3 linked regions of the Xanthobacter dioxanivorans genome follow. The protein of the gene in region 1 binds, or shares a complex with, the protein of each later gene. Links are inferred from orthologs where the notes say so. Each region holds a gene or a part of one and is shown in the gene's direction. Other genes may lie near its edges. The genes, in order: secY, secG and secA.

The links.
Region 2: secY (region 1) and secG share a complex: the UniProt entries of both Escherichia coli proteins name them as parts of the sec protein translocase complex. The link is inferred for Xanthobacter dioxanivorans from one-to-one orthologs.
Region 3: the proteins of secY (region 1) and secA are in contact, whole or in part, in a crystal structure (PDB 3DIN), measured with the Thermotoga maritima proteins. The link is inferred for Xanthobacter dioxanivorans from one-to-one orthologs. Residues at the interface, in WP_004081795.1 of Thermotoga maritima: Glu108, Gly109, Glu110, Glu111, Ala236, Glu237, Arg238, Arg239, Ile240, Thr241, Ile242, Gln243, Tyr244, Ala245, Arg246, Arg247, Val248, Thr249, Gly250, Arg251, Arg252, Val253, Tyr254, Gly256, Ala257, Ser258, Thr259, Tyr260, Leu261, Pro262; in WP_004082002.1 of Thermotoga maritima: Glu261, Ala262, Arg263, Lys300, Ala301, Arg302, Thr303, Ile304, Ile305, Leu323, Tyr324, Asp325, Pro326, Val329, Ser330, Tyr333, Ile336, Lys340, Phe345, Val349, Glu363, Phe364, Tyr374, Ser375, Gly376, Gly377, Glu393, Ile395, Thr482, Ser483.

Annotation. Positions count from the first base shown.
Region 1 is NZ_CP063362.1:3,841,712-3,851,087, forward strand. Bases 6,437-9,312 are described here. They hold secY (preprotein translocase subunit SecY), read left to right. Parts: upstream 6,437-7,145; coding sequence 7,146-8,480; downstream 8,481-9,312. Other genes in these bases: rplO (50S ribosomal protein L15), read left to right, coding at 6,437-6,819; EZH22_RS17985 (adenylate kinase), read left to right, coding at 8,482-9,069. Outside these bases: rpsS (30S ribosomal protein S19), read left to right, coding at 1-258; rplV (50S ribosomal protein L22), read left to right, coding at 265-645; rpsC (30S ribosomal protein S3), read left to right, coding at 645-1,403; rplP (50S ribosomal protein L16), read left to right, coding at 1,433-1,846; rpmC (50S ribosomal protein L29), read left to right, coding at 1,857-2,069; rpsQ (30S ribosomal protein S17), read left to right, coding at 2,077-2,325; rplN (50S ribosomal protein L14), read left to right, coding at 2,518-2,886; rplX (50S ribosomal protein L24), read left to right, coding at 2,886-3,203; rplE (50S ribosomal protein L5), read left to right, coding at 3,196-3,753; rpsN (30S ribosomal protein S14), read left to right, coding at 3,895-4,200; rpsH (30S ribosomal protein S8), read left to right, coding at 4,211-4,609; rplF (50S ribosomal protein L6), read left to right, coding at 4,626-5,159; rplR (50S ribosomal protein L18), read left to right, coding at 5,172-5,534; rpsE (30S ribosomal protein S5), read left to right, coding at 5,555-6,112; rpmD (50S ribosomal protein L30), read left to right, coding at 6,144-6,326; more of rplO, read left to right, coding at 6,337-6,436. UniProt on the Escherichia coli protein: The central subunit of the protein translocation channel SecYEG. Consists of two halves formed by TMs 1-5 and 6-10.
Region 2 is NZ_CP063362.1:4,890,947-4,900,343, reverse strand. The notes cover bases 5,395-8,291. They hold secG (preprotein translocase subunit SecG), read left to right. Parts: upstream 5,395-6,583; coding sequence 6,584-7,000; downstream 7,001-8,291. Other genes in these bases: EZH22_RS22820 (CTP synthase), read left to right, coding at 7,109-8,291; EZH22_RS22830 (NCS2 family permease), read left to right, coding at 5,395-6,385. In the rest of the region: 30S ribosomal protein S12 methylthiotransferase RimO, read right to left, coding at 1-845; EZH22_RS22845 (sodium-translocating pyrophosphatase), read left to right, coding at 1,078-3,219; EZH22_RS22840 (hypothetical protein), read right to left, coding at 3,230-3,736; EZH22_RS32440 (M23 family metallopeptidase), read right to left, coding at 3,733-4,914; more of EZH22_RS22830, read left to right, coding at 5,087-5,394; more of EZH22_RS22820, read left to right, coding at 8,292-8,737; EZH22_RS22815 (VOC family protein), read left to right, coding at 8,951-9,397. UniProt on the Escherichia coli protein: Subunit of the protein translocation channel SecYEG. Overexpression of some hybrid proteins has been thought to jam the protein secretion apparatus resulting in cell death; while this may be true it also results in FtsH-mediated degradation of SecY.
Region 3 is NZ_CP063362.1:2,953,082-2,962,960, reverse strand. What follows is about bases 6,356-9,734. They hold secA (preprotein translocase subunit SecA), read left to right. Parts: upstream 6,356-6,738; coding sequence 6,739-9,534; downstream 9,535-9,734. Other genes in these bases: EZH22_RS13845 (Pr6Pr family membrane protein), read right to left, coding at 9,591-9,734. Outside these bases: EZH22_RS13860 (efflux RND transporter permease subunit), read right to left, coding at 1,723-4,911; EZH22_RS13855 (efflux RND transporter periplasmic adaptor subunit), read right to left, coding at 4,939-6,243; more of EZH22_RS13845, read right to left, coding at 9,735-9,879. UniProt on the Escherichia coli protein: Required for protein export, interacts with the SecYEG preprotein conducting channel.

The DNA of each region.
Region 1 (9,376 bases):
GGCCCGTTCGTCGACGGCTACCTGCTGAAGAAGGCGGAAGCCGCTTCGGGCACGGGTCGCAGGGACGTCATCAAGATCTGGAGCCGGCGCTCCACGATCCTGCCCCAATTCGTGGGCTTAACCTTCGGCGTCTACAACGGTCACAAGCATGTGCCCGTGAACGTCTCCGAGGAAATGATCGGCCACAAGTTCGGCGAGTTCGCGCCGACCCGTACCTATTACGGGCACGCGGCCGACAAGAAGTCGAAGCGGCGGTGATCGGTCATGGGTAAGCAGGCAAAGCCCCGCGCGCTCGCGGACAACGAAGCCAAGGCGGTGTTGCGCAATCTCCGCATCTCGCCGCAGAAGCTCAACCTGGTCGCGGGCCTCATCCGCGGCAAGAAGGTGGCGACGGCGCTCGCCGATCTCGAGTTCTCCCACAAGCGGATCGCCCGCGACGTGCGGAAGTGCCTCGAGAGCGCGATCGCCAACGCCGAGAACAATCATGAGCTCGATGTGGACGACCTCGTCGTCGCCGAGGCTCATGTGGGCAAGGGTCTGGTGATGAAGCGGTTCTCGCCGCGGGCGCGCGGTCGCGCCTCGCGCATCGAGAAGCCCTTCTCCCACATCACCATCGTGGTGCGGGAAGTCGAGGAGCGGGCCTGATGGGTCAAAAGGTCAATCCAATCGGGCTCCGGCTCGGCATCAACCGCACGTGGGATTCGCGCTGGTTCGCCAACAAGGGCGAGTACGGCCGGCTCCTGCATGAGGACATCAAGATCCGCGAGATGCTGTTCAAGCAGCTCAAGCAGGCCGCGGTGTCCAAGGTGGTGATCGAGCGTCCGCACAAGAAGTGCCGCGTGACCATCTACTCCGGTCGTCCCGGTGTGGTCATCGGCAAGAAGGGCGCGGACATCGACAAGCTGCGCAAGAAGGTCTCCGAGATGACCAGCTCGGAAGTCTTCATCAATATCGTCGAGATCCGTAAGCCCGAGATCGACGCCCGTCTCGTCGCCGAATCCATCGCCCAGCAGCTCGAGCGCCGCGTGGCGTTCCGCCGGGCCATGAAGCGCGCGGTGCAGTCGGCCATGCGTCTCGGTGCCGAAGGCATCCGCATCAACTGCTCGGGCCGCCTCGGCGGCGCTGAGATCGCGCGCCTGGAATGGTACCGCGAAGGCCGCGTGCCGCTGCACACCCTGCGTGCGGACGTGGACTACGGCACCGCCACCGCCTTCACCACCTACGGCACGTGTGGTGTGAAGGTGTGGGTGTTCAAGGGCGAGATCCTCGAGCACGATCCCATGGCGCAGGACAAGCGCCAGGCCGAGCAGGAAGCCGGTCCTTCCTCGCGTCCCCAGCGGCGTGAGCGTGGCGACCGCGAGCGTGGCGACCGCGGTGACCGCGATCGCGGCTCCCGCGCGTGACGGCTGGCGAGAGAGAAGGCGATTAAGCCATGCTGCAACCCAAGCGCACCAAGTTCCGCAAGCAGTTCAAGGGACGCATCCACGGCGTCGCCAAGGGCGGTACGGAGCTGAATTTCGGCGAGTTCGGCCTGAAGGCCGTCGAGCCGGAGCGTGTCACCGCCCGCCAGATCGAGGCGGCCCGTCGCGCGCTCACCCGTCACATGAAGCGCGCGGGTCGCGTGTGGATCCGCGTGTTCCCGGACGTGCCGGTGTCGGCCAAGCCGACCGAAGTGCGTATGGGCAAGGGCAAGGGCGCTCCGGAATACTGGGCCGCCCGGGTCAAGCCCGGCCGCATCATGTTCGAGATCGACGGGGTCAGCGTCGAGACCGCCCGCGAGGCCCTGACCCTCGCGGCGGCGAAGCTGCCCATCAAGACGCGCTTCATCCAGCGCATCGCCGAGTGAGGAGAGGCTCATGAAAGCCGAGGACGTTCGGGCCCTCAGCCCCGATCAGCTCGCCGATGAGCTGCTGAAGCTGAAGAAGGAACAGTTCAACCTGCGCTTCCAGAAGGCGACGGGTCAGCTGGAGAACACTGCGCGGTCCAAGCAGATCCGCCGCGACATCGCGCGGATCAAGACCGTGCAGACCCTAAAGCGCGTCGGCTCGCCGGCGCAGAAGGCGAAGTGAGGAAGCGATGCCGAAGCGCGTGCTCCAGGGCGTCGTGGTGAGCGACAAGACCGACAAGACCGTGGTGGTCCGGGTGGAGCGTCGCTTCACCCATCCGCTGCTGAAGAAGACCGTGCGCCGGTCCAAGAAGTATCACGCCCACGACGAGGCCAATGCCTGGTCGGTGGGGGATACGGTGTGGATCGAGGAGCACCGGCCGATTTCCAAGCTCAAGAACTGGATCGTGATCCAGGGCGAGAAGCGCGCGGAAGTCTGATATGAGGTTTTCCCGCCCGGATGGATCGTCTGGGCGGGGGAAGGCTCCGGTGCCGGGTCCGTCGGCTCTCTAGGGATGCCGAGTGGAGACCGCATCGCGGCAACGCCGTGTTCCGATGAGCGGGCACGGTAAACAAGGGTTCAAGGCAATGCCGGCGCGCCGGCGGCGCCGGATGACGAGAACAGGTGCGTCATGATCCAGATGCAGACCAATCTCGACGTGGCGGACAATTCCGGTGCGCGTCGTGTCATGTGCATCAAGGTGCTTGGCGGCTCCAAGCGGAAGTACGCCCACGTGGGCGACATCATCGTGGTGTCGGTCAAGGAGGCTATTCCGCGCGGCCGCGTGAAGAAGGGCGACGTGATGAAGGCCGTGGTGGTTCGCACCGCCAAGGACATCCGTCGCGTGGACGGCTCGGTGATCCGGTTCGACAAGAACGCCGCCGTGCTGATCAACAACAACAAGGAGCCGGTGGGCACCCGCATCTTCGGACCGGTTCCGCGCGAGCTGCGCGCCAAGAACCACATGAAGATCATCTCGCTGGCGCCGGAGGTGCTGTGATGGCCGCCAAGATCAAGAAGGGCGACAAGGTCGTCGTCCTCACCGGCCGCGACAAGGGTCGCACCGGCGAGGTTATCCAGGTGCTGCCGAAGGAGGAGCGTGCGCTCGTCCGCGGCGTCAATATCGTGAAGCGTCACCAGCGCCAGTCGGCGAACCAGGAGGGCGGGATCATCTCCAAGGAGGCTCCCATCCAGCTGTCGAACGTCGCCGTTGCCGATCCGAAGGACGGCAAGCCGACCCGCGTCGGCTTCCAGGTGCTGGAAGACGGGACCAAGGTCCGCGTGGCCAAGCGTTCCGGGGAGAGGATCGATGGCTGAGGCGACGTACACCCCGAAGCTGCGCACCTTCTACGACGAGGTGGTGCGGGCGAAGATGATCGAGCAGTTCGGCTACAAGAACCCCATGGAAGTGCCGACGATCGACAAGATCGTCATCAACATGGGCGTCGGCGAGGCCACTGCCGATACCAAGAAGGCGACGACCGCCGCCGCCGACCTGGCGCAGATCGCCGGCCAGAAGCCGGTGCTCACCCGGGCCCGCAAGGCGATCTCGAACTTCAAGCTGCGCGAGAACCAGCCGGTCGGCGCGAAGGTCACCCTTCGCAAGGTGCGCATGTACGAGTTCCTTGACCGGCTCGTCACCATGGCGCTGCCCCGCGTGCGGGACTTCCGCGGCCTGAACCCGAAGAGCTTCGATGGCCGCGGCAACTATGCCATGGGCATCAAGGAGCACATCGTGTTCCCCGAGATCAACTACGACCGCGTCGAGCAGATCTGGGGCATGGACATCATCGTGTGCACCACGGCGAAGACGGACGAGGAAGCCCGCGCGCTTCTGAAGGCCTTCAACTTCCCCTTCCGCCAGTGAGCGGCTATGAGGGGCGCTTCGCGAAAGCGGCGCCCGTCCTGCCCGGGCCCCGCCCGGGCGGCTTGAATGGACCAGTGACCGAGTGATTTTCCGGCCGTGAGGGGCGTCAGCTGCCTCAGACGCGGAGAACAGGAGCAAGAGATGGCGAAGAAGAGCGCGATCGAGACGAACGAGCGCCGCCGCAAGCTGGCCGCGGGCCAGGCGGCGAAGCGCACGCGTCTGAAGGCGATCGTGAATGACAAGACCCTGCCCATCGAGGAGCGCTTCCAGGCGACCCTCAAGCTGGCGCAGATGCCGCGCAATGGCGCGAAGATCCGCATCCGCAATCGCTGCGAGGTCACCGGCCGGCCGCGCGCGTTCTACCGCAAGCTCAAGATGAGCCGTATCGCGCTGCGCGAGCTGGGCAACCAGGGGCTGGTGCCCGGCCTCGTGAAGTCGAGCTGGTGAGGAGATAACGATGGCTGTCACTGATCCCATCGGCGATCTGATCACCCGCATCCGCAACGCCCAGATGCGCCGCAAGCAGAAGACCTCGACCCCGGGCTCCCGCCTGCGGGCGAGCGTTCTCGACGTGCTGCGCGACGAGGGCTTCATCCGCGGCTACACCGCGACCGACCACGGCAATGGCCGGACCGAGTTCGAGATCGAGCTCAAGTATTTCGACGGCACCCCGGTGATCCGCGAGATCGCCCGTGTCTCGAAGCCCGGCCGCCGCGTCTATGCGTCGGTGAAGAACCTGCCCCGCGTCGCCAACGGTCTCGGCATCGCGGTCGTCTCCACACCCCAGGGCGTGATGGCGGATCACGTCGCCCGCGACAAGAATGTCGGCGGCGAAGTGCTCTGCACCGTGTTCTAAGGCGAGCGAGGATAACATGTCGAAGATCGGCAAGCTCCCCGTCGCCATTCCGGCCGGCGTCACTGCCAGCCTGGACGGTCAGACGGTCAAGGTGAAGGGCCCCAAGGGCGCCCTCGAAGTGACCCTGGTGGAAGAGATCGGGGCCAAGGTCGAAGGATCCGAGATCCTGGTATCCATGAAGGGCGAGACCACCCGCCACAAGGCCATGTGGGGCATGTCCCGCACGCTGGTGGCGAACCTCGTGGAAGGCGTGACCAAGGGCTTCGAGAAGAAGCTGGAGATCACGGGCGTCGGCTACAAGGCGGCGGTGCAGGGCAAGAACCTGAACCTCGCCCTCGGCTACAGCCACGACGTGATCTATCCGATCCCGGAAGGGATCTCGATCGTCACGCCGAAGCCCACCGAGGTGGTCATCACCGGCATCGACCGCCAGAAGGTCGGTCAGGTGGCGGCGGAGATCCGCGAGTTCCGTGGCCCCGAGCCCTACAAGGGCAAGGGCGTCAAGTACGCCGGTGAATTCATCTTCCGCAAGGAAGGCAAGAAGAAGTGACGGAGGCGAACCATGGCTAAGGATTTGGAGGCGCTGGCGCGCCGCAAGGCCAAGGTGCGCCGTGCGATTCGCGTTGCTGCGAACGGACGTCCGCGCCTGTCGGTGCACCGGACCTCGCAGCACATCTATGCGCAGGTCATCGACGACGCGAAGGGCGAGACTCTCGCCGCCGCGTCGAGCCTTGAGAAGGACCTGCGTTCTGCGCTCAAGACCGGCGCGGACACCGATGCGGCCAAGACCATTGGCAAGCTGGTGGCCGAGCGGGCTCTGGCGAAGGGCGTGACCGCGGTCGTGTTCGACCGCGGCGCATACATCTTTCATGGGCGCGTCAAGGCGCTCGCTGAGGGCGCCCGCGAAGGCGGCCTTCAGTTCTGACGCCGAAGGACGAGCGAAAAATGGCCCGTGAACGGGAACAGCGCCACGAGCGCGAGGACCGCGACAACACGTTCGTGGACAAGCTGGTCCACATCAACCGCGTCGCGAAGGTGGTGAAGGGCGGCCGGCGCTTCGGTTTCGCCGCCCTGGTGGTGGTGGGTGACCAGAAGGGCCGCGTCGGCTTCGGCCACGGCAAGGCCCGCGAGGTGCCGGAGGCCATCCGCAAGGCCACGGAGAGCGCCAAGCGCGCGCTCATCCGCGTGCCGCTGCGCGAAGGCCGCACCCTGCATCACGACGTGCATGGTCACCACGGCGCCGGCAAGGTGATCCTGCGCGCGGCTCCGGCCGGTACCGGCATCATCGCCGGCGGCCCGATGCGCGCGGTGTTCGAGACCCTCGGCATGCACGACGTGGTGGCGAAGTCCTTCGGGTCTTCCAACCCCTACAACATGGTGCGCGCCACGTTCGACGCCCTCAAGAACCAGGACTCACCGCGCTCGGTCGCGGCGCGTCGCGGCATCAAGGTGTCGCAGCTCCAGTCCCGCCGCCGCGTCGAAGACGCGGAAGCGACCGACTGAGCGGCGCGAACCACATCGATAGGAGCGCTCCATGAGCGACAAGACCATCACCGTGGAGCAGATCGGCTCGCCGATCCGCCGCCCGTTCGACCAGGAGGCCACCCTCGTCGGCCTCGGGCTGAACAAGCAGCGCCGCCGTTCCACCCTCAAGGACACCCCGGCCGTGCGCGGCATGATCGCCAAGGTCGCCCATCTCGTCCGTGTGGTCGAGTGAGGAGCGGGACATGAAGCTCGACGAAATCAGGGACAATCCCGGCGCCCGCAAGAAGCGGATGCGCGTCGGCCGCGGCATCGGCTCCGGCAAGGGCAAGACCGCCGGGCGCGGCGTGAAGGGCCAGAAGGCCCGGACCGGCGTGGCCATCAAGGGGTTTGAAGGCGGGCAGATGCCGCTGCACCGGCGTCTGCCGAAGCGCGGCTTCCACAACATCTTCCGCCTCGACTACAACGAGGTGACCCTCGGCCGCATCCAGACGGCCGTGGACGCGGGCAAGCTCGACGCCGGCCAGACGGTGACCGAGGCCACGCTCGTCGCCGCCGGCGTGCTGCGCCGGATCAAGGACGGCGTGCGCGTGCTCGGCTCCGGCGAGCTGACCGCCAAGGTGACGCTGGAAGTGGCCTACGCCACCAAGTCCGCCGTCGCCGCGGTCGAGAAGGCCGGCGGCGCGGTGACCATGCTGGCCGCGCCGGCTGCGGCCGAAGCGGAGTGATCCGGGCGCGGCCGGGTTCGCCCGGCCGCGCTTCTGCCTCGGGATGCGCGGCGGGTCGTCCGCCCGGCATCTCTTTCTGGCAACCCGGCGTAATGCCGGGTATCTGCTTTTCCGGGCGATGCTCCGGTGCCGCGGATGCGTGATGGACCTCGAGCCCGGACGAGTGGGCGCAGACGGCTCCCGCTCAGGCCGCGGCCGAGATCCACAGGCATCCGCAACAAAGCGCACGTCGATCCGGTCCGATCGGGCTTGAGGCGTCTTGGCACCGCAAATCGCGCCCTCATATAAGGGCTGCCCCTCGAGGGCGGCGTCCAGCGGAGCAAGGCATGGTCTCGGCGGCGGAACAACTCGCGGCGAACCTCAATTTCGGCGCCCTCGGCAAGGCCGAGGAGCTGAAGAAGCGCATCTGGTTCACCCTCGGCGCGCTCATCGTCTACCGGCTCGGCACCTACATCCCCATGCCGGGAATCAATCCCGACGCTCTGGCCGACGTGTTCAAGAACGCGAACCAGGGGATCATCGGCCTCTTCAACATGTTCTCGGGCGGCGCCGTGGAGCGCATGGCCATCTTCGCCCTGAACATCATGCCGTACATCTCCGCCTCCATCATCATCCAGCTGCTCACCAGCGTCTCGCCGACGCTGGAGGCGCTGAAGAAGGAAGGCGAGGCGGGCCGCAAGCAGCTCAACCAGTACACCCGCTACCTCACCGTGGTGCTTGCCCTGTTCCAGGCCTACGGCATCGCGGTTGGCCTGGAAGGCTCCGGCAGCGTGGTGGCGGAGCCCGGCTGGTTCTTCCGAATCACCACCGTGATCACGCTCACCGGCGGCACCATGTTCCTGATGTGGCTGGGTGAGCAGATCACCTCGCGCGGCATCGGCAACGGCACCTCGCTGATCATCTTCGGCGGCATTGTCGCCGAGCTGCCGGGCGCCTTCGTGCGCACGCTGGAACTCGGCCGCGAGGGCGCCATCTCCACTGTGGTGATTCTCGGCGTGCTGCTGATGGCGGTGGTGATCATCGCCTTCATCGTGTTCATGGAGCGCGCCCAGCGCCGGCTGCTGATCCAGTATCCCAAGCGCCAGGTGGGCAACCGCATCTATGAGGGGCAGTCGTCCCACCTGCCGCTGAAGCTGAACACGTCGGGCGTCATCCCGCCGATCTTCGCCTCGTCGCTGCTGCTGATCCCGACCACCATCGCCAGCTTCATGCAGGGCTCGGGGCCGGAATGGCTGCAGACCGTGACCACCCATATCGGCCACGGGCGCCCGCTCTACATGGTGCTCTATGTGGCGCTGATCGTGTTCTTCTGCTTCTTCTACACCGCGATCGTGTTCAATCCGGTGGAGACGGCGGACAACCTGAAGAAGCATGGCGGCTTCATTCCCGGCATCCGCCCGGGCGAGCGGACGGCGGAATATATCGATTATGTCCTCACCCGCATCACGGTCGTCGGCGCGGCCTACATTGCGGCGGTTTGCCTCTTCCCCGAACTGCTGATTTCCTATGCGTCGCTTCCGTTCTATTTCGGAGGGACGTCGCTGCTGATCGTGGTCAGCGTGACCATGGACACCGTGTCCCAGATCCAGGGACATCTGTTGGCCCATCAGTACGAAGGACTGGTCAAGAAGGCCAAGCTGCGCGGGGGGAGGAGAAAGTAAAATGAGGCTGGTGCTGCTGGGCCCGCCCGGGGCAGGCAAGGGAACGCAGGCGCAACGGCTGGTCGCCCGTCACGGGATCGTCCAGCTCTCCACCGGGGACATGCTGCGTGCCGCTGTGGCGGCGGGCACGCCGGTGGGGCTCAAGGCCAAGGCCGTCATGGATGCGGGCGGCCTCGTCTCCGATGAGATCGTCATCGGCATCATCGCCGAGCGCCTCGCGGCGCCGGACGCCAAGAACGGCTTCATCCTCGACGGCTTCCCGCGCACGGTGGCCCAGGCGGAGGCGCTGGACCGCCTGCTCGCCGAGACGGGCATGAAGCTCGACGCGGTGATCGAGCTGGTGGTGGATCAGGAAAAGCTGGTCAACCGCATCCTCAACCGCGCCGCCGAGGCCAAGGCCAAGGGCGAGCCGGTCCGCAAGGACGATGACCCGGATGTCTTCAAGACCCGCCTGGAGGCCTACAACCGCGACACCGCGGTGGTGGCGCCGTACTACAAGGCGCGCGGCCAGCTGAAGCAGATCGACGGCATGGCCCCCATCGACCAGGTGACCGCCGCCATCGACGGGGTGCTTGCCGAGGCGGCGTGAGGGCGCGAAGACGTCGGCCTTCAACGGTCGCCCACTCGTGATGCCTGAACCAGGCCCTCCCGTGATCGAGCGGGAGGGTCTTTTCATTTGCGCCATATGATCGCGCTGGGGGGGCTCCAGGCGCTCCAGGCGGCGGAACACCTTTATGCGCTCGCGCGGCGCTGAAGTCGGGGAACCCCTTGACGTTTTCTTAAATCCCGGCTATGGCCACTTCCTCGCTTCGGAACAGGTGCCGTTCGGTCCACCCGGAAGGGTCGGACAGGGCGGCATTTTTGTCGTATCCGGGCAACGTCGTTTCTCCGCAGGG
Region 2 (9,397 bases), 1.0 Mb from region 1 along the record:
TGCGAGGCCGGGCGCTTCATCCGCTTCAGCACCGAGGGGCTGGCGTGCTGGAAGGGGATGTCGAGATAGGGCAGCACCTTGCCGGCCGCCATCAGCTCCATCACCTGGTCCACGTGCGGGTAGGGATAGACATAGTGCAGGCGCACCCAGGCGCCGAGGTCCCCCAGCGCGCCGGCGAGATCGAGGAAGCGCGCCGCCACTTCCCTGTCGCCCCACTGGCTTGGCGCGTAACGCAGGTCCACACCGTAGGCGGAGGTATCCTGCGAGATGACGAGCAGCTCCTTCACCCCCGCCTTCACCAGCCGCTCGGCCTCGCGCAGCACGTCCGCCGCAGGCCGCGAGACGAGGTCGCCGCGCAGCTTGGGGATGATGCAGAAGGTGCAGCGGTTGGAGCAGCCCTCGGAGATCTTGAGGTAGGCGTAGTGCCGGGGGGTGAACTTCACCCCCTGCTCGGGCACGAGGTCGAGGAAGGGGTCGTGCAGGGGCGGCACGGCTTCGTGCACGGCCGCCAGCACGCTCTCATATTGCTGCGGGCCGGTGATGGCGAGGACGCCGGGATGGATGTCGCGGATCTGCTCGGGCTCGGCGCCCATGCAGCCGGTGACCACCACCTTGCCGTTTTCCGCCAGCGCATCGCCGATGGCGGCCAGGCTTTCCGCCTTGGCGCTGTCGAGGAAGCCGCAGGTGTTCACCACCACGAGGTCGGCGCCCGCATGGGTCTTCGTCAACTCGTAGCCTTCGGCGCGCAGGCGCGTGACGATGCGCTCACTGTCCACCAGCGCCTTGGGACAGCCCAGCGACACGAACGAAATGCGGGGCGACGGTTTCAACGCGGGCTCGGCCATGGGGCGCGACGGGGCTCATATTGCTGCGTGCGGAAGGGGCAGCGGATAGGGGAGGGCGCCCCCCGCGTCAATCCCGAAGGCCGGGGCAGCCGGTGGCGCGGATGGGGTTACCGGCGGCTGGAACCCCTCCGGACCGCGACAGTATGCCCAAAGGCCCCTTGCCGTGGATCACCGCACCCCTCACACTCACCCCATAAAAGAATACAGGTTGGAAACGAAAAGGGTGGGATAGATGCTGGCTTTGGTGTTGATCATCGCCTGCGGCCTCCTGGCCGTGGCATATGGCGTATGGGCCATCCGCGAGCTCATGGCGGCGGATCCCGGCACGGCGCGGATGCAGGAAATCGCCGCCGCCATCGCGGAGGGCGCGCAGGCCTATCTGAAGCGCCAGTACACCACCATCGGGGTGGTCGGCGTCGTCATCTTCATTCTCGTGGGATTGTTTCTCGGCTGGCTCGTGGCCGTGGGCTTCGCGGTGGGCGCCATCCTCTCGGCCCTGGCCGGCTTCATCGGCATGAACGTGTCCGTGCGCGCCAACGTGCGCACCGCCCAGGCGGCGACCCTGTCGCTGGCCGGGGGCCTCGACCTCGCCTTCAAGGCCGGCGCCGTCACCGGCATGCTGGTGGCCGGCCTCGCGCTCCTCGGGGTCACGGTTTACTTCCTCGTGCTCACCCAGATCCTCGGCTTCGCGCTCAACAGCCGCACGGTGGTGGATTCGCTGGTGGCGCTGGGTTTCGGCGCCTCGCTCATCTCCATCTTCGCCCGTCTCGGCGGCGGCATCTTCACCAAGGGCGCCGACGTGGGCGGCGACCTCGTGGGCAAGGTGGAAGCCGGCATCCCCGAGGACGACCCGCGCAACCCCGCCACCATCGCCGACAACGTGGGCGACAATGTCGGCGACTGCGCCGGCATGGCCGCGGACCTGTTCGAGACCTATGCGGTGACGGTGGTGGCCACCATGGTGCTGGCCGCCATCTTCTTCGCGGCGGTGCCGGCGACACTGGCCACCATGATCGTCTATCCGCTCGCCATCGGCGGGGCGTGCATCCTCACCTCCATCGCCGGCACCTTCTTCGTCCGGCTCGGCCCGACCTCTTCCATCATGGGCGCGCTCTACAAGGGCCTGATGGCGACGGCGGGCTTCTCCATCATCGCGCTGGCGCTGGTAACCTGGCTCCTGCCCGGCTTCGGCGCCATTCCGGGGGCGGACTTCACCGGCACCAGCCTGCTTTTGTGCGGCCTCGTGGGCCTCGCGGTGACCGGCGCCATCGTGGTGATCACCGAATACTATACCGGCACCGGCTATCGCCCGGTGGTGTCCATCGCCCAGGCCTCGGTGACGGGGCATGGCACCAACATCATCCAGGGTCTCGCGGTCTCGTTGGAATCCACGGCGTTGCCGACGCTCGTCATCATCGCCGGCATCCTCTTCGCCTACGGGCTCGCCGGCCTGTTCGGCATCGCCATCGCCGCCACCACCATGCTGGCGCTGGCGGGCATGATCGTGGCTCTCGATGCGTTCGGCCCGGTGACGGACAACGCCGGCGGCATCGCCGAGATGGCGGGCCTGCCCAAGGAGGTGCGCCAGTCCACCGACGCCCTCGACGCGGTGGGCAACACCACCAAGGCGGTCACCAAGGGCTATGCCATCGGCTCGGCGGGCCTCGGCGCGCTGGTGCTGTTCGCCGCCTACAGCCAGGACCTGAAATACTTCATCGCCCAGGCGGCGCCGGGGTCCTATTTCTCCGGCGTCTCGCCCAACTTCTCGCTGGAGAACCCGTATGTGGTGGTGGGCCTGCTGTTCGGCGGCCTGCTGCCCTTCCTCTTCGCCGCGATGGGCATGACGGCGGTGGGCCGCGCCGCCGGGGCCATCGTGGAAGAGGTGCGCCGGCAGTTCCGCGAGAAGCCGGGCATCATGGCCGGCACCGAGAAGCCGGACTATTCGCGCGCCGTCGACCTTCTCACCAAGGCCGCCATCAAGGAGATGATCATCCCCTCCCTGCTGCCGGTGCTCTCGCCCATCGTCTGCTATTTCGTCATCTACTTCGTGGCCGGCGGCGGGGTGGCCGGCAAGTCGGCCGCCTTCTCGGCGGTGGGCGCCATGCTGCTGGGCGTCATCGTCACCGGCCTGTTCGTCGCCATCTCCATGACCTCGGGCGGCGGTGCCTGGGACAATGCCAAGAAGTCGTTCGAGGATGGCTTCGTGGACAAGGACGGGGTGCGCCACATGAAGGGCTCGGAGGCGCACAAGGCCTCCGTCACCGGCGACACGGTGGGCGATCCCTACAAGGACACGGCCGGCCCCGCCGTGAACCCCATGATCAAGATCACCAACATCGTGGCGCTGCTGCTGCTGGCGGTGCTGGGGCATTGAGGCCGGTGGGCTACGGCGGGATGTAGAACCGTCCCGACGTGCAGCTGTTGGCCCAGAAGATCCGTCGTCCGCGCTTGCCTTCGCCCGCCCCCAGGGCGAAGGCAAGCCGTTCGCCGGAGGACCAGGCGGCGGCAACCTTACCGCCCATGCCGCAATTGGCGCCGTTGTCACCGGCCAAGGTGCGGATGGTGACGGTGCCCTTGGCGTTTCCCTTCACCAAAGTGACGACTTCCACTTCCGCCTCGATCACGCCGTCACCCGCAACCTCGGGCGGGCCCTTGATCTTGCGGATCGCCAGGACCCGGCCGCTGAAGACGGTCTGCGCACGCTCGATGATGAAATCTCGGCGGGCATCCGGGTCCAGGGGCAGGACGCACTGGCATGCCTGGGCCGGCGCGGCGCCAAGCGCCAGAATCGCTGTAAGAGCCCTGATGGTGCCCTTTCCGTACATGCCGGCTTGCTCCCGAGGCTGAACGGCCGTCCGAATATTCCGGGCTGCCGGCCCGGACAAGATCACGGCCCGAAGTCCACCACCTCGTTGTTGAGGGGCAAAGCGTTCTGCCGCGGGCCCTCAAGGCGGCGGCGGTCGATGGTCGCGGCGACCGGCTTGTCGAAGAAGTCCGCGCCGTCGATCTGCACCACGCCCTGGCTCTGGAACGCGGTGAAGGCGTAGGGCAGCCCGTTGGCATCCAGCGGCGAGGGGCCGTCCATCACATGGAAATGCAGGTGCGGCGCGGTGGAATTGCCGGTGTTGCCGAGCAGGCCGATCACGTCGCCCGCTTTCACCTTATCGCCCAGCTTCACCTTCAGGCTGCCGGGCTGGAGGTGGGCGTAAAAGGCGAAATTGCCGCTGCCCATGTCGATCACCAGCATGTTGCCGCCGATATTCTCCGGATTGATGCCCTTGGCGGCGCCGCCCGGCACCTGCTCGCCGGTGGCGTCGTAGAGGTTCACCACCACCCCGTCGGCGACAGAATGCACCGGCGCGCCGAAATAGGCATAGCTCTTGAGGGCATGCACATCGCCGGTGAAGAGGTGGTCTTCGGCATTGAGCTGCACGAAGTCGATGGCGAAGCGCTCCGGCACCCGCAGTTGTCCGTTCACCGCCATGATCGCCCCGCGATGGGAGGTGATGGCGTCGCAGCAGCCGTTGATGGCGACCCAACCCTTGCCGCGCAGCGGCGGGGCGATAACCACCGCCGGCTTGCCGATGGCGGTCGGGGCGCCGGTGAAGGAGAAGGTGGCGGGCAGGGGCGCATCGGCCGGCATCGGCACCGGCTTGCCGTCTGGCCCGGCGGCCTGGCGCGTCGCCAGCACGCGGGCGAGGACGCGCTCGGGCAGCGGCACGTCGCGGGCGAAGGTCACATCCAGGAAGACGGCGGCGGAGCCCCCCGGCGGCAGGGTGCGGCCGCCACCCGCATAGGCCGAGACCATGGCGCCGAGCGCATCGCCGTCGAGGCCGTAGATGGGGCGCCCGTCCGGGTCCACCGCCTCCACCTTGTCGAGGGTGACGAACTGCTTGCTCGGATTGGTGACGAAAAGCTCGTAGGCGAGGTGCACCCGTCCGTCGGCGCCGAGCACGGGATTGGGGGTGCTGATCGGCGCGACCGCGATGGAGCTCAGGACTTCGTTCGACTTCAGCGCCTGCGCCAGCGCGGGCGTGGCCGTGGCGAGCGCAGCCAGGACGCAGATCATGTGACGCACGATATCCCCCAAAGATGATGAGCGGGCGCAGGGTGGTTGAGCCGCCCCCTTTGTACAAGCCATGCCCGGCTACCGCCGGCGGGGGCCCATCGCGCGCGCCTTGCCGAGGAGCCCGGGATCTGCTGCTAAAGTCATGGCATCGGCGGCAAGGGGGAGGCGGCGCATGCGCGCGTTCGTGGAGCGGGTCTTCAGGCTCAAGGAGAGCGGCACCTCCATCTCCACCGAGATCGTCGCCGGCCTCACCACCTTCCTGACCATGGCCTACATCGTGGTGGTGAACCCGCAGATCATGGCCCAGGCCGGCATCGACCCGGGCGCGGCCTTCACCGCAACCTGCCTTGCGGCGGCGTTTGGCTCGGCGATGATGGGGGTGATTTCCAACTATCCCATCGCCCTTGCCCCGGCCATGGGGATCAACGCCTACTTCGCCTTCACGGTGGTGCAGGGCATGGGCGTGCCGTGGCAGCAGGCGCTGGGCGCGGTGTTCGTATCGGGCCTGATGTTCCTCGTCCTCAGCATGCTGAAGGTGCGCGAGTGGCTGCTCAATGCCATTCCCATGTCGCTGAAGCTCGGCATGGGGACGGGCATCGGCCTGTTCCTGGCGCTGCTGGGTTTGAAGGGCATGGGCGTCGTCGTCGCCAATCCGGTCACCCTCGTGGGCATCGGCAACCTTGCGGCGCCCTCGACGCTGCTCGCCTGCGGCGGCTTCCTGCTCATGGCCGGGCTCGCGGCGCGGGAGGTGCCGGGCGCCATCCTCATCGGCGTCGCCGCGGCGACGCTGGCGGGGGTGCCCCTCGGCCTGGTGACCTTCACCGGCGTCGTCTCGGCGCCGCCCTCCCTCGCGCCCACCTTTCTTCAGTTGGACATCGCCGGCGTGCTGCGGCTCAGCATGGTGGGGGTGATCGCCGCCCTGTTCCTCCTGGTCATGCTCGACAACATGGGCACGCTCATTGCCACCCTCTACAAGGCGAAGCTGATGCGCGCGGATGGCTCGGTGCCGCGCCTCGGGCGGGTGCTCATCGCCGATTCGGGGGGCGCCATCGTCGGCTCGATGCTCGGCACCTCGACCATCACCTCCTATATCGAGAGCGCGGCCGGCATCCAGGCGGGAGGACGCACCGGGCTCACCGCCGTGGTGGTGGCGCTGCTGTTCCTCGCCTGCCTGCTTTTCGCGCCGCTGGCGCTCGCCGTGCCGGCCTATGCCACCGCCCCGGCGCTGCTGGTCGTCGCCCTCGCCATGGTGAGCGCCATGCGCGACCTGCCGTGGGACGACGCGGCGGAGGCGCTGCCCGCCGCGGCCACGGCGCTCGCGGTGGTCTTCACCTTCTCCATCGCCAGCGGCATCGGCCTCGGCTTCATCACCTATGTGGTCGTGAACCTCATCGCCGGGTGCGGGCGGCGGATCAGCGGCGCGGTATGGGTGATCGCGCTCGCCTCCCTGGCGCTGCTGGCGCTGGAGTAGGCGCGGGATCGGGTTGTGGCCGGGGTGCGACGCCGGGCCGAGGCTGAAGATCTGCCGCACAGGCGGAACAGCCGCTTCCCTGCGCGCCGCGCAGGGAAGACCCGCGGTGATACCCTTCCCTCCGGGCGCCCGATCGTGTAGATCACCCGCAACCTGCGCGCCGGGCGTGAAAGCCGTGGCGCGAATGTGATGGATTCCATGCAGACGGTTCTTATCGTTATTCACCTCATGGTGGTGCTTTCGCTCATCGGCGTGGTGTTGATCCAGCGCTCCGAGGGCGGCGGACTCGGCATTGGCGGCGGGGGCGGCGGTTCTGGCGGCGGCTTCTTCACCGCGCGCGGCTCGGCCAACGTGCTCACCCGCGCGACGGCGGTGCTGGCGCTGATCTTCTTCATCACGTCCCTGTCGCTCACCATTGTGGCCGGCTGGGGACGTGCGCCGCGCTCCATCCTGCAGCCGGCGAGCCAGGGCCAGAGCGGTCCCTCGGTGCCGCAGAGCGGCGGCTCCATTCTCGATCAGATCCGTCCGCAGGGTGCCCCGGCACCCGAGGGCGCCCCCGCGGCGCCGGTGGCTCCGGCCGCCCCGAGCGGTCCCCAGGTTCCGCAGTCCAAGTGAGTCGATCGCCGCGGTTTCGCGGCGATCTTCTTTCTCCACAGGCGAGGCGAGGCCCTTCCCGGCTTCGCTCTCGCCGAATCGCGTTTGCACGAGGTAAGGTCGAGGCCCATGGCGCGCTATATCTTCATCACCGGCGGCGTCGTGTCTTCCCTGGGCAAGGGCCTCGCCTCCGCAGCTTTGGGGGCGCTCCTTCAGGCGCGCGGCTACACCGTCCGGCTCCGCAAGCTGGATCCCTACCTCAACGTCGATCCGGGCACCATGAGCCCGTACCAGCACGGCGAGGTGTTCGTGACCGACGACGGGGCCGAGACCGATCTCGACCTCGGCCATTACGAGCGTTTCACCGGCACGCCGGCGACCAAGCAGGACAACATCACCACCGGCCGCATCTACCAGGACATCCTGGCCAAGGAGCGCCGGGGCGACTATCTCGGTGCCACCATCCAGGTGATTCCCCACGTCACCAACGCGATCAAGGACTTCGTGCTGGAAGGCAACGAGGGCTTTGATTTCGTGCTGATCGAGGTGGGCGGCACGGTGGGCGACATCGAAGGCCTGCCCTTCTTCGAGGCCACCCGCCAGCTGAAGAACGAGCTGCCCCGCGGCCACGCCATCTTCATCCACCTCACCCTGATGCCCTACATTCCCTCGGCCGGTGAGCTGAAGACCAAGCCGACGCAGCATTCGGTGAAGGAGCTGCGCTCCATCGGCATCCAGCCCGACATCCTGCTCTGCCGCACCGACCGGGAGATTCCGCGCGAGGAGCGGCGCAAGCTCTCGCTGTTCTGCAACGTGCGCGAGACAGCGGTGATCGAGGCGCGGGACGTGGACAACATCTATGCCGTGCCATCCGCCTACCACGCGGAAGGGCTCGACAAGGAAGTCTTGGCCGCCTTCAACATCGAGCCGGCCCCGGCGCCGAACCTGAAGCGCTGGACCGACATCGAGGGCCGCGTGCGCAATCCCGAGGGCGAGGTCACCATCGCCATCGTCGGCAAATACACGGGGCTGAAGGACGCCTACAAGTCGCTGATCGAGGCGCTGGCCCACGGCGGCATCGCCAACAAGGTGAAGGTGAACCTCGACTGGATCGAGAGCGAGACTTTCGAGCGCGAGGACCCCGCCCCCTTCCTGGAGCACGTGCACGGCATCCTCGTGCCCGGCGGCTTTGGCCAGCGCGGGGCGGAGGGCAAGATCCGCGCGGCGCAGTTCGCGCGCGAGCGGGCCGTGCCTTATCTCGGCATCTGCTTCGGCATGCAGATGGCGGTGATCGAGGCGGCGCGGAACCTCGCCGGCATCGAGAACGCCAATTCCTCCGAGTTCGGCCCCACCTCCGAGCCGGTGGTCGGCCTGCTCACCGAATGGCTCAAGGGCAACGAGCTGCAACGGCGCACGCAGGCCGGCGATCTCGGCGGCACCATGCGCCTGGGGGCGTACCAGGCCTTTCTGGAGCCCGGCAGCCGCGTCGGATCCATCTACGGCACGCGGGACATTTCCGAGCGGCACCGTCACCGGTACGAGGTGAACACCTCCTATCGCGACCGCCTGGAGCAGCACGGCCTGCGCTTTTCCGGCATGTCGCCGGACGGCCTGCTGCCGGAGATCGTGGAATATGGCAACCATCCCTGGTTCATCGGCGTGCAGTTCCATCCGGAGCTGAAGTCGCGTCCGTTCGAGCCGCACCCGCTGTTCGCGTCCTTCATCGGGGCGGCGATGGAGCAGAGCCGGCTGGTTTGACGGTAATAAGGTAGATCGAAACCTCTACCTGAAGTTGTTTCCATCTTCAGCGGTACCGCATTAATCTCCGTTGCGGGCGGCTGGATCATCGCCCGTCTTCGACCGAAGCGATGCGATGCCCGGCCGGGCCGACGCGTCCTTCCTTCCCTTTCATCCGTGCCCCGGCTGCTGCCCTGGAGCAGGACCCGGCGCATGCCGGCAAGAGGAGAAGCCATGCGACGCGGCCTCGACCATGTGGTGCACCTCGTCCGCGATCTCGATGCGGCAGGTGAAGTCTACGATCTCCTGGGCTTCACCGTGGGGGCCCGCAACCGGCACCCGTGGGGCACCGAGAACCGCATCATCCAGACGCCCGGCTTCTTCATCGAGCTGCTCCAGGTGGTGGAGCCGGAAAAGATCCCCCCCGCCACCGAGACCGCCTTCTCGTTCGGCGCTTTCAACCAGGGCTTCCTGGAGACGAACGGGGAGGGGCTCTCCATGCTCGCCCTGGAGGGCAGAGACCCCGCGGCGGAGAAAGCCTCCTTCGATGCGGCCGGCTTCGGCGGCTTCGACCTGTTCGAGTTCGCCCGCAACGCGCGCCGTCCGGACGGGCAGGAGGTGGAGGTGGGCTTCTGCCTGGCCTTCGCCCGCGATCCGGCCGGCCCGGACGTGGGCCTGTTC
Region 3 (9,879 bases), 890 kb from region 1 along the record:
GTCCAGGTTTCCGAACGCCAGGCCGGCCCTTCCGGGGTCGCGATCCGCTTCAGCGGCAGCACCGCGCCGGTGGGCGTGGCGAGGCCCTGGTTGAAGGTGCGCACCAGCATGCGCCGCGCCACCTCGTCGGCCATGCGCTCGTCGCCGGGGGCGATGTTCTCGGGAAGGGACTGCTCCTTCCACATGAAATAGATGTTGTCCTCGTAGGCGGGCTGCACGAACTGCGCACCCACCTTCAGCTTCTCGGCCAGGGCCTTGCAGAAGCGGTCCGCGTCGGCGGCGGTGGCGCCGTAATTGATCTTCTCGTCGGCGATCAGGTCCTCGCGCCGCCACATGGGCTGGCCGTCCTTGCGCCAGAACAGGTCGAAGGACCAGCGCGGCAGCGTCTCGCCGGGATACCACTTGCCCTGGCCGTAATGCAGCACGCCCTCGGCGGAGAAGCGCCGGCGCAGGCGGCGGATGAGGTCGTCAGCGCGCACCCGCTTCTGCGGGCCGAGGGCCTCGGTGTTCCATTCCGGCGACTCATAGTCGTCGATGGAGACGAAGGTGGGCTCGCCGCCCATGGTGAGGCGTACGTCGCCGGCCTTGAGGTCCTCGTCCACCTTGTGGCCGAGGGCGTCGAGGGCGGCCCAGGTCTCGTCGGAGAAGGGCAAGGTGACGCGCGGCGCCTCGGCGACGCGGGCAACGCTCATGTCGAAGCCGAACTCGGTCTCCGACTTCTCAAGCAAGTATCCGGTGATGGGCGCCGCCGACCGGTAATGGGGGTCGCGGCCAACGGAATGTGGCCCTCGCCGCAGAGCAGGCCGGAGGTGGGGTCGAGGCCGATCCAGCCCGCGCCCGGCACATACACCTCGCACCAGGCGTGCAGGTCGGTGAAGTCCACGTCGGTGCCGGACGGACCGTCCAGCGCCGCCACGTCGGGCTTCAGCTGGATCAGGTAGCCGGACACGAAGCGCGCGGCGAGGCCGAGATGGCGCAGCACCTGCACCAGCAGCCAGCCGGTGTCGCGGCACGAGCCGAGCTTCTTGGTGAGCGTCTCGTCCGGCGTCTGGACACCCGGCTCCATGCGGATGACGTAGCCGATCTCCTGCTGCATCCGCTGGTTGATTTCCACGAGGAAATCCACGATACGGCGCGGCTCGCGCGAGACCGAGGCGACGAAGGCGTCGAACGGCGTCCCCTCGCTCTCCAGCTCGAGGTAGGGAGCAAGCTCCGCCTTCAGCTCGGGGGCGTAGGTGAAGGGGAAGTTCTCGGCATATTCCTCGACGAAGAAGTCGAACGGATTGAGCACGTCGAGCTTGGCGAGGAGATCCACCTCGACCTTAAACTCCTCCACCTTCTCCGGGAAGACGATGCGCGCGAGCCAGTTGCCGAACGGGTCCTGCTGCCAGTTGATGAAATGTTCGGCTGGCGAAATCTTGAGCGAATAGGCGGGAATCTCGGTGCGGCTGTGCGGCGCCGGGCGCAGGCGGATGGTCTGCGGACCCATGGCCACCGGGCGCTCATACTTGTAGCTCGTGACGTGATGCAGGCTCGCGAGGATCGACATGAAGGCACCTGGTCCTGCGGGCGACGGCCCCGGGGGGCAGCCCAACGGTTGGGTGGAACGCATTCAGCCAAGGTTAGCCAAGCCCCTTATGGGGCGAAAGCGCGACTTTGCGGCGACGCTCGCCTCGTTGGCGAGCAAGTGCCGCATTAAACGGCACCAGCGGCGCCCCGGGTTCAGGCAGATGCGGGCGCCGGGGGCACGTCGGGTTCGGGGGGCGTGAGGCCGCCCGCCTTCTTCTTCCTGCCCTTCAACTTCTCCTCGAAGCGCTGCAGCACCGTGTAGAAGGACGGCACGAACAGCACCGCGAGGCAGGTGGAGGCAAGCATGCCCGAGACCACCGCGATGCCGATGGACTTGCGCGAGTTCGCGCCGGCGCCGGTGGCGAACACCAGCGGCAGCACGCCGAGGATGAAGGCGAACGAGGTCATGAGGATGGGGCGGAACCGGAGGCGCGAGGCCTCCACCGCCGCATCCATGATCTCCATGCCCTCCGCCCGCTTCTCGCGGGCGTACTCCACGATCAGGATCGCGTTCTTTGAGGCGAGCGCGATCAGGAGCACGAGGCCGATCTGGGTGTAGAGATTGTTGGCGACGCCGAGCCCCAGCAGCGCCCCCACCGTGCCGAGCAGCGCCAGCGGCACCGCAAGGATCACGGCCATGGGCTGGATCCAGCTCTCATACTGTCCGGCCAGCACGAAATAGACGAGCAGAATGGCGAGGCCGAACACGTAGTAGATCTGATTGCCCACCGCCTTCTCCTGATAGGACATGGCGGTCCACTCGAAGCCGGCTCCGGGCGGTAGGGTCGAGGTGGCGATCTGCTCCATCAGCGACAGCGCCTGCCCGGAGGAGAAGCCGGCCGATTCGGCCCCCACGACGGTGGAGCTCGGATAGAGGTTGTAAAGCGAGATCAGGGGCGGGCCCTGCACCGTCTTGATGTCCACCAGCGTGCCCAGGGGCACCATGTCGCCGCCAGGCGTGCGGACCTTCAGGCCCACCAAGTCCGCCGGCGTGACGCGGTAGCCCGCCTCCGCCTGCACGTAGACCTGGAAAACATTGCCGAACTTGTTGATCTGGTTGACGTAGGTCGAGCCCAGATAAGACGAGATGGTGTTGAACACCTGCCCCACGGTGACGCCCAGCGTCTCCGCCTTGATGCGGTTGACCTCCACCTCGATCTGCGGCGCCCCGGCGCGGAACGAGGAGGAGACGTGGCTCAGCGCCGACTGGGCCCGCGCCTTGTCGACGATGGTGGTGGTGATCTGCTCCAGCAGGCGGTAGTCGAAATTGCCGTTGCGCAGCTGCGGCTGCATGGTGAAGCCGGCGGCGTTGCCGATGCCCTGGATGGCCGGAGGCACCAGGATCAGCACTTCCGCCTCCTCCACGTCCGCCACCGCCTTGTTGAGGTTGTTGTAGAGCGAGAGCAGGTCCTGCCCGGTGGTGGCGTAGCGCACGTCCCACGGCGTGAGGGTGATGTAAAGCACCCCGGCATTGGACAGGGTGGAGGAGTTGTCGAGCACCGAGATGCCGGAGATGCCGAGCGCGGTCTTGACCCCCGGCACCTTGCGCACGCGATCGGACACGTCGGCGACGATCTGCTTGGTGCGGTTGAGGTTGGAGGCGTCCGGCAGCTGCACGTGGGCCAGGAAGTAGCCCTGGTCCTCGATCGGCAGGAAGGCGGTGGGGATCCGCGTCAGGCCATAGGCGGCGACGCTCATGAGCGCGATGGCGATGATCACCATCAGCTTGGAATGATGCACCATGCGGGAGATGAGTCCCGCATACCAGTGCTCCGCCTTGCCGTAGATGGTGTTGAAGCCGCGATAGATGAAGTTGCGCTTCTCCGGCGGCACCGGCTTGCGCAGCCAGAGGGCGCACTGGGTGGGCTTGAGCGTCGCCGCGTTGATGGCCGAGATGAAGGCCGTCGCGGCGATGACCAGCGCGAACTGCTTGAACATCTGCCCGGTCAGGCCCGGTATGAACGAGGCCGGCAGGAACACGGACATGAGCACGAGGGTGATGCCCACCACCGGGCCGAACAGCTCGTCCATGGCCTTTTCCGCGGCCGGCTGCCCGTCCATGCCCTCCTCGATGTGGCGCGCCACGCCCTCGACGATGACGATGGCGTCGTCCACCACGATGCCGATGGCAAGGATGATGGCGAACAAGGTCGAAAGGTTGATGGTGAAGCCCATGGCGTCCATGGCGGCGAAGGCGCCGATGATGGTCACCGGCACCGTGGTCGCCGGCACCAGCGTCGCCCGCCAGTCCTGCAGGAAGAGCAGGATCACCACCAGCACCAGCAGCGCCGCCTCGAACAGGGTCTTCCAGACCTCGTCGATGGAGGCGGACACGAACCAGGTGGTGTTGAAGGGGATGTTGTATTCGAGCCCCTCGGGGAAGCTCTTCTTCAGCTCCTCCATCTTCAGCGCCACCTGGGCGGACACCTGCAGGGCGTTGGCGGCGGGAAGCTGGAAAATGCCGATGCCGGCCGCAGGCTTGTTGTCCTGCATGAAGTCCTTGGAATAGCTCTGCGAGCCCAGCTCTACGCGGCCGATATCCCGGATGCGGACGATGCGCCCGCCGTCCGAATTATCCACCTTGACGATGATGTTCTCGTAGTCCTTCGCCTCGTCCAGGCGCCCCTTGATGTTCACCGTGTACTGGAAGGCGGCGTTGGACGGCGCCGGCGGAATGCCGAGCTGGCCGGGGGTGACCTCCTGGCTCTGCTTCTGGATGGCGTTGGAGATGTCCGTCGGGGTCAGCCCGAACGCCTGCATGCGGTCGGGATCCATCCAGATGCGCATGGCGTAGGTGCCGGCGCCGAACACGCCCACGTTGGCGACGCCGTAGACGCGTTCCAGCTCGTTCTGGATGTTGATGATGGCGTAGTTGTTGAGGAACAGGCCGTCATACCGTCCGTCCGGCGAGATCAGGGTCACGAACTCGAGGATCGAGGTGCCCTTCTGCAGGATGGTGACGCCCTGCGCCTGCACCGCGGTGGGCAGCGAGGCAAGGGCGATGTTGACGCGGTTCTGCACCAGCACCTGCGCCATATTCGGATCGGTGCCGATGGCGAAGGTGACGATCAGGGTGTAGGTGCCGTCCGATGCCGACCAGGACTGCATGTAGAGCATGCCCTCGACGCCGTTCACCTGCTGCTCGATGGGCAGGGCGACCGTGTCGATGAGCGTCTTGGCGGAGGCGCCCGGATAGGACGTGGACACCGACACCGTCGGCGGCACGATGTTCGGATACTGCGATACCGGCAGCCGCATGAGCGAGACAAGCCCGATCAGCACGAACACCAGTGCGAGCACGTTCGAGAGGACCGGCCGCTCGATGAAAAAGCGCGAGATCATGGGCGCTGCCCCAGGTTCGAGGGCGGATCAGTTCTTCGGGGTCGAAGGCGAGGTCGGCGCCTGCGAGGGCGCGACCGAAGGCGCGGCCACCGCCGGCGCATTGGCGGGCGCGACCCCGGCCGGCTTCGGCAGCGGCTTGCTGCCGTCGTCGGTCTTGGGCGCGGCGATGCCGACGATCTTGCCTGCCTCCACGTCCACCTTGGAGCCCGGCACCGCGCGCTGGATGCCGTTGATGATGATGCGGTCGGAGCTCTTCAGCCCGCCTTCCACGGCACGCAGCCCGTCCGCCTGGAGCTGGCCGAGGGTGATCTGCGCCTGCGACACCACGTTGTCCGCGCTGACCGTCAGCACGTAGGGGCCGAGCTGGTTGGCGCTGATGGCGGCGTCCGGCACGAGGAGGGTGGTCGCCGCCTTGCCCAGCGGCACGCGCACCCGGGCGAAAAGGCCGGGGAGAAGGGCGAAATCGTCGTTCTGGAAGAGGCCGCGCACGGTGAGCGTGCCGAGGCTGGGGTCCACCTGCGGCGCGATGTAGTCGATGCGGCCCGTGTGCGGATAGCCGGTCTCGGTCTGCAGCCCGATCTCGATGGGGATGTCCGGCACCTCGCGGGTGATGGAAACCAGCGAGCGGCCGTCCTTGGCGAGGTGTTCCTTGATGCGCAGCACCTGCTGCTCGCTCAGGGTAAACCAGACCCAGATGGGGTTGAGCTGGACGATGGTGGCGAGCTTGGTGGGCCCGCTGTAGCCGACGAGGGCGCCCACGTCCTGCAAGTGGGCCGTGACCGCGCCGTCGAAGGGCGCGGCGACCTCGGTATAGCCGAGGTTGATCTGGGCCAGCAGCAGCGAGGCCTGGGCGTTGGCCACATCGGCCACCGCCGAATCACGCTTGGCGCGCGCCTGGTCGAGGGTGGCCTGGGAGGCGAAGTCCTGCTTGGCGAGCTGCGCCTGCCGGTTGTATTCCGCCTCGGCCTGCACCTGCGCGGCCTGGTTGGCGGCGAGGGTCGCCTTGGCCTGGTCCAGCTGGGCCTTGTACTGGTCCTGCTCGATCACGAACAGCACCGAGCCCTTCCGGGCGAGCGCGCCATCCTTGTAGTTGATGGAGGTGAGGAAGCCCTGGACGCGCGCGTTCAGGTCCACCGAATTGATGGCGGCGGTGTTGCCGGTGAGCTCTAGGAAGCGCGTCACCGGCTGCTCCAGAACCGGAGCGACCGTCACCTTGGGAGGCGGGGGTGGAACGTAGGTGTTCTTCTCCTCGCAGGCCGCCAGGAGTAAGGCCGCACAAAGCGCGACGCTGCCACGCTGCAGCCCACCGGACACCCCGATACCCCCCACCATACTCCATCCCCCGATTGTGCAGTCGCGGCGGATAGTAAGCATGGGGTCCAGACGTGTCCATGAGAGGAATGGGCCGGGTCCCGCGTGCCGGCCGGATTTGCCGCGGCCTGTGCAAGGCAGCAACGCTTTGTCAAAGCAGCGCGGATGCGCCTCCGGTCCGAGCGCGCGACGGCGGGCGAGCCGGGAGGGGAGATGAGCACCGGCAGGGGCGCGACGGGCCGCGGCCGCCCTCCCCCGCGCGGCGCACGGCACCCGGATCGCCCGACCTCGCATTGACATTGCCCCGACCCGTTCATAAGTGTCCCGCTGGTACGCTGCCCCCGAAGGGACGCGCGAAAGCGGCTGCGCGCTTTGTCGCTGCACCCGCCTGCGCGCGCCCTGCGGACTTGCTGACGCCGCATTGCGGTTGTCCAAAGGCGCATCATTGACCGGAGGGTCCGGCGGCCCGTCTCCGCCCTCCTTGAGACCTGACGGATCGGAACAGAGACACAACCCATGTTAGGTGGACTTGCCCGCAAGCTCTTCGGCTCCGCGAACGATCGCCGGGTGAAGGGATACCGTCCCCGCGTTCAGGCCATCAACGCACTGGAGCCGGAGTTGGAGGCGCTTTCCGACGAGGCGCTCCGGGCCCGGACCGACGACTTCCGCCGCCAGATCGCCGAAGGCAAGACGCTGGACGACCTTCTGGTGCCGGCCTTCGCCACCGTGCGCGAGGGCGCCAAGCGCGCGCTGGGCATGCGGCCGTTCGACGTGCAGCTCATCGGCGGCATGGTGCTGCACGAGGGCGGCATCGCCGAGATGAAGACCGGCGAGGGCAAGACCCTGGTCGCCACCCTTCCCGTCTACCTCAATGCCCTGGCCGGCAAGGGCGTGCACGTGGTGACGGTGAACGACTACCTCGCCAAGCGCGACGCCGAGTGGATGGGCCGCCTCTACCGCTTCCTCGGCCTCACCACCGGCATCATCGTCCACGGCCTCGACGACGACGAGCGCCGCGTCGCCTACGCCAGCGACGTGACCTACGCCACCAACAACGAGCTCGGCTTCGACTATCTGCGCGACAACATGAAGTACGAGCGCGCCCACATGGTGCAGCGCCCGCACTTCTACGCCATCGTCGACGAGGTGGACTCCATCCTCATCGACGAGGCGCGCACGCCCCTCATCATCTCCGGCCCGCTCGACGACCGCTCCGACTTCTACAACACCATCGACGCCTACATCCCGCGCCTCGCCAAAGAAGACTACGAGGTCGACGAGAAGCAGCGCACCGTCACCATGACGGAAGCGGGCATGGAGAAGATGGAGCAGATGCTGACCGAGGCGGGGCTGCTCAAGTCCGAGAGCCTCTACGACATCGAGAATGTCTCGGTGGTCCACCATGTGAACCAGGCCCTGCGCGCCCACACCCTCTTCCAGCGCGACAAGGACTATATCGTCCGCAACGGCGAAGTGGTGATCATCGACGAGTTCACCGGCCGCATGATGCCCGGCCGGCGCTATTCGGAAGGCCTGCACCAGGCCCTGGAAGCCAAGGAGCGGGTGCAGGTCCAGCCCGAGAACCAGACGCTGGCCTCCATCACCTTCCAGAACTATTTCCGCCTCTACGACAAGCTGTCGGGCATGACCGGAACCGCCAACACCGAGGCGGCGGAGTTCTCCGACATCTACAAGCTCGAGGTGGTGGAGATCCCCACCAACGTGGCGATCTCCCGTACCGACGACGACGACGAGGTCTACCGCACCGCGGGCGAGAAGTACGCCGCCATCATCGAGCTGATCAAGGAATGCGCCGCGCGCGACCAGCCGGTGCTGGTGGGCACCACCTCCATCGAGAAATCGGAGCTGCTGGCGGAACTGCTCAAGCAGGCCGACTTCAAGCAGAAGGACTTCTCCGACCCGGAGGCCTTCTCCGGCCGCGAGCTCCTCAGCAATGACAGCGCTGTGAAGGCCTTCGCGGTGCTGAACGCGCGCTATCACGAGCAGGAGGCCTACATCGTCTCCCAGGCCGGCGTGCCGGGGGCGATCACCATCGCCACCAACATGGCCGGCCGCGGCACCGACATCAAGCTCGGCGGCTCCGCCGACATGCGCATCGACATCGAGCTGAAGGACCTGCCGGAAGGCGAGGAGCGCGCCGCCGCCGAAGCGAAGATCCGCGCCGAGGTGGAAGCGCTGAAGCAGAAGGCGCTGGCCGCCGGCGGCCTCTACGTGCTCGGCACCGAGCGGCACGAGAGCCGGCGCATCGACAACCAGCTGCGCGGCCGCTCCGGCCGCCAGGGCGACCCCGGCCATTCCAAGTTCTTCCTCTCCCTGGAAGACGACCTGATGCGCATCTTCGGGTCGGACAGGCTCGATGGCATGCTGCAGCGCCTCGGCCTGAAGGAAGGCGAGGCCATCATCCACCCCTGGATCAACAAGGCGCTGGAGAAGGCGCAGCAGAAGGTGGAAGCGCGCAACTACGACATGCGCAAGAACCTGCTCAAGTACGACGACGTGCTGAACGACCAGCGCAAGGTGGTGTTCGAGCAGCGCCTCGAACTGATGAATGACGGCGACGTCGCCGAGACCGTCGAGGACATGCGCCACGCCCTCATCACCGAGATGGTGGCCAAGCACATCCCCGAGAACGCCTATCCCGAGCAGTGGGACGTGGACGGCCTCGACGCGGCGCTGAAGGAGGTGCTCGCCCTCGAACTGCCCGTGAAGGAATGGGCGAAAGAGGAGGGCATCGCCGGCCCCGAGGTCACCGAGCGCGTCATTCGCCTGGCCGACGAGCTGATGGCGGCCAAGGCCGCCCAGTACGGGCCGGACATCATGCGCTATGTGGAAAAGTCCATCCTGCTGCAGACCCTCGATCACCTCTGGCGCGAGCATATCGCCATGCTCGACCACCTGCGGCAGGTGGTGGGGCTGCGCGGCTACGCCCAGCGCGACCCGCTCAACGAATACAAGTCCGAGGCCTTCAACCTCTTCTCCGCCTTGCTCAACCGGCTGCGCGAGATCGTCACCGCCCAGCTCATGCGGGTGGAGATCGTCACCCAGCCGCCGGCGACGGAGGAGCTTCCGCCCATGGAAGCCCACCACGCCGACCCCTTCACCGGCGAGGACGAGATCGCGTTCGCTGGTGCGTCCATCGGCAGCCGGCCCCAGCCCCTGCTCTCGGGCGACGTGGCGGTGGTGGAGCGTGATCCGAACGATCCCTCCAGCTGGGGGAAGGTGGGCCGCAACGAGGCCTGCCCCTGCGGCTCGGGCAAGAAATACAAGCACTGCCACGGCCGCTTCGCCTGAAGCGCCGGGTCTTTTCGGGTCTTGGGGGCGGGAGCCGTCCCGCCCGGGCGCGCCGCTCAGCGGGCGATGCGGCGGGCGAGCAGCCTGTCGATGCCGAGGAAAAGCAGGGCCGTCGCGAGGAACGCCGCGGCGAGCAGCACCGTGTTGAGGGCCATGCGCCCGTCCCCGAGCTTGGCCGGATCGAGGAACCAGTAGGCGTACCATCCGTCCGCCTCGCCCCGCGCCAGGGCATAGGCGAGGTAGAGGATCGGCGGCGCCATCGCCCACAGGGCGTCGCGGACGGCGAGGCTGCCGTGGCGTGACAGGCCCCAGGTCGCAAGGAACAGCAGCGGCGTCGCCTCATGC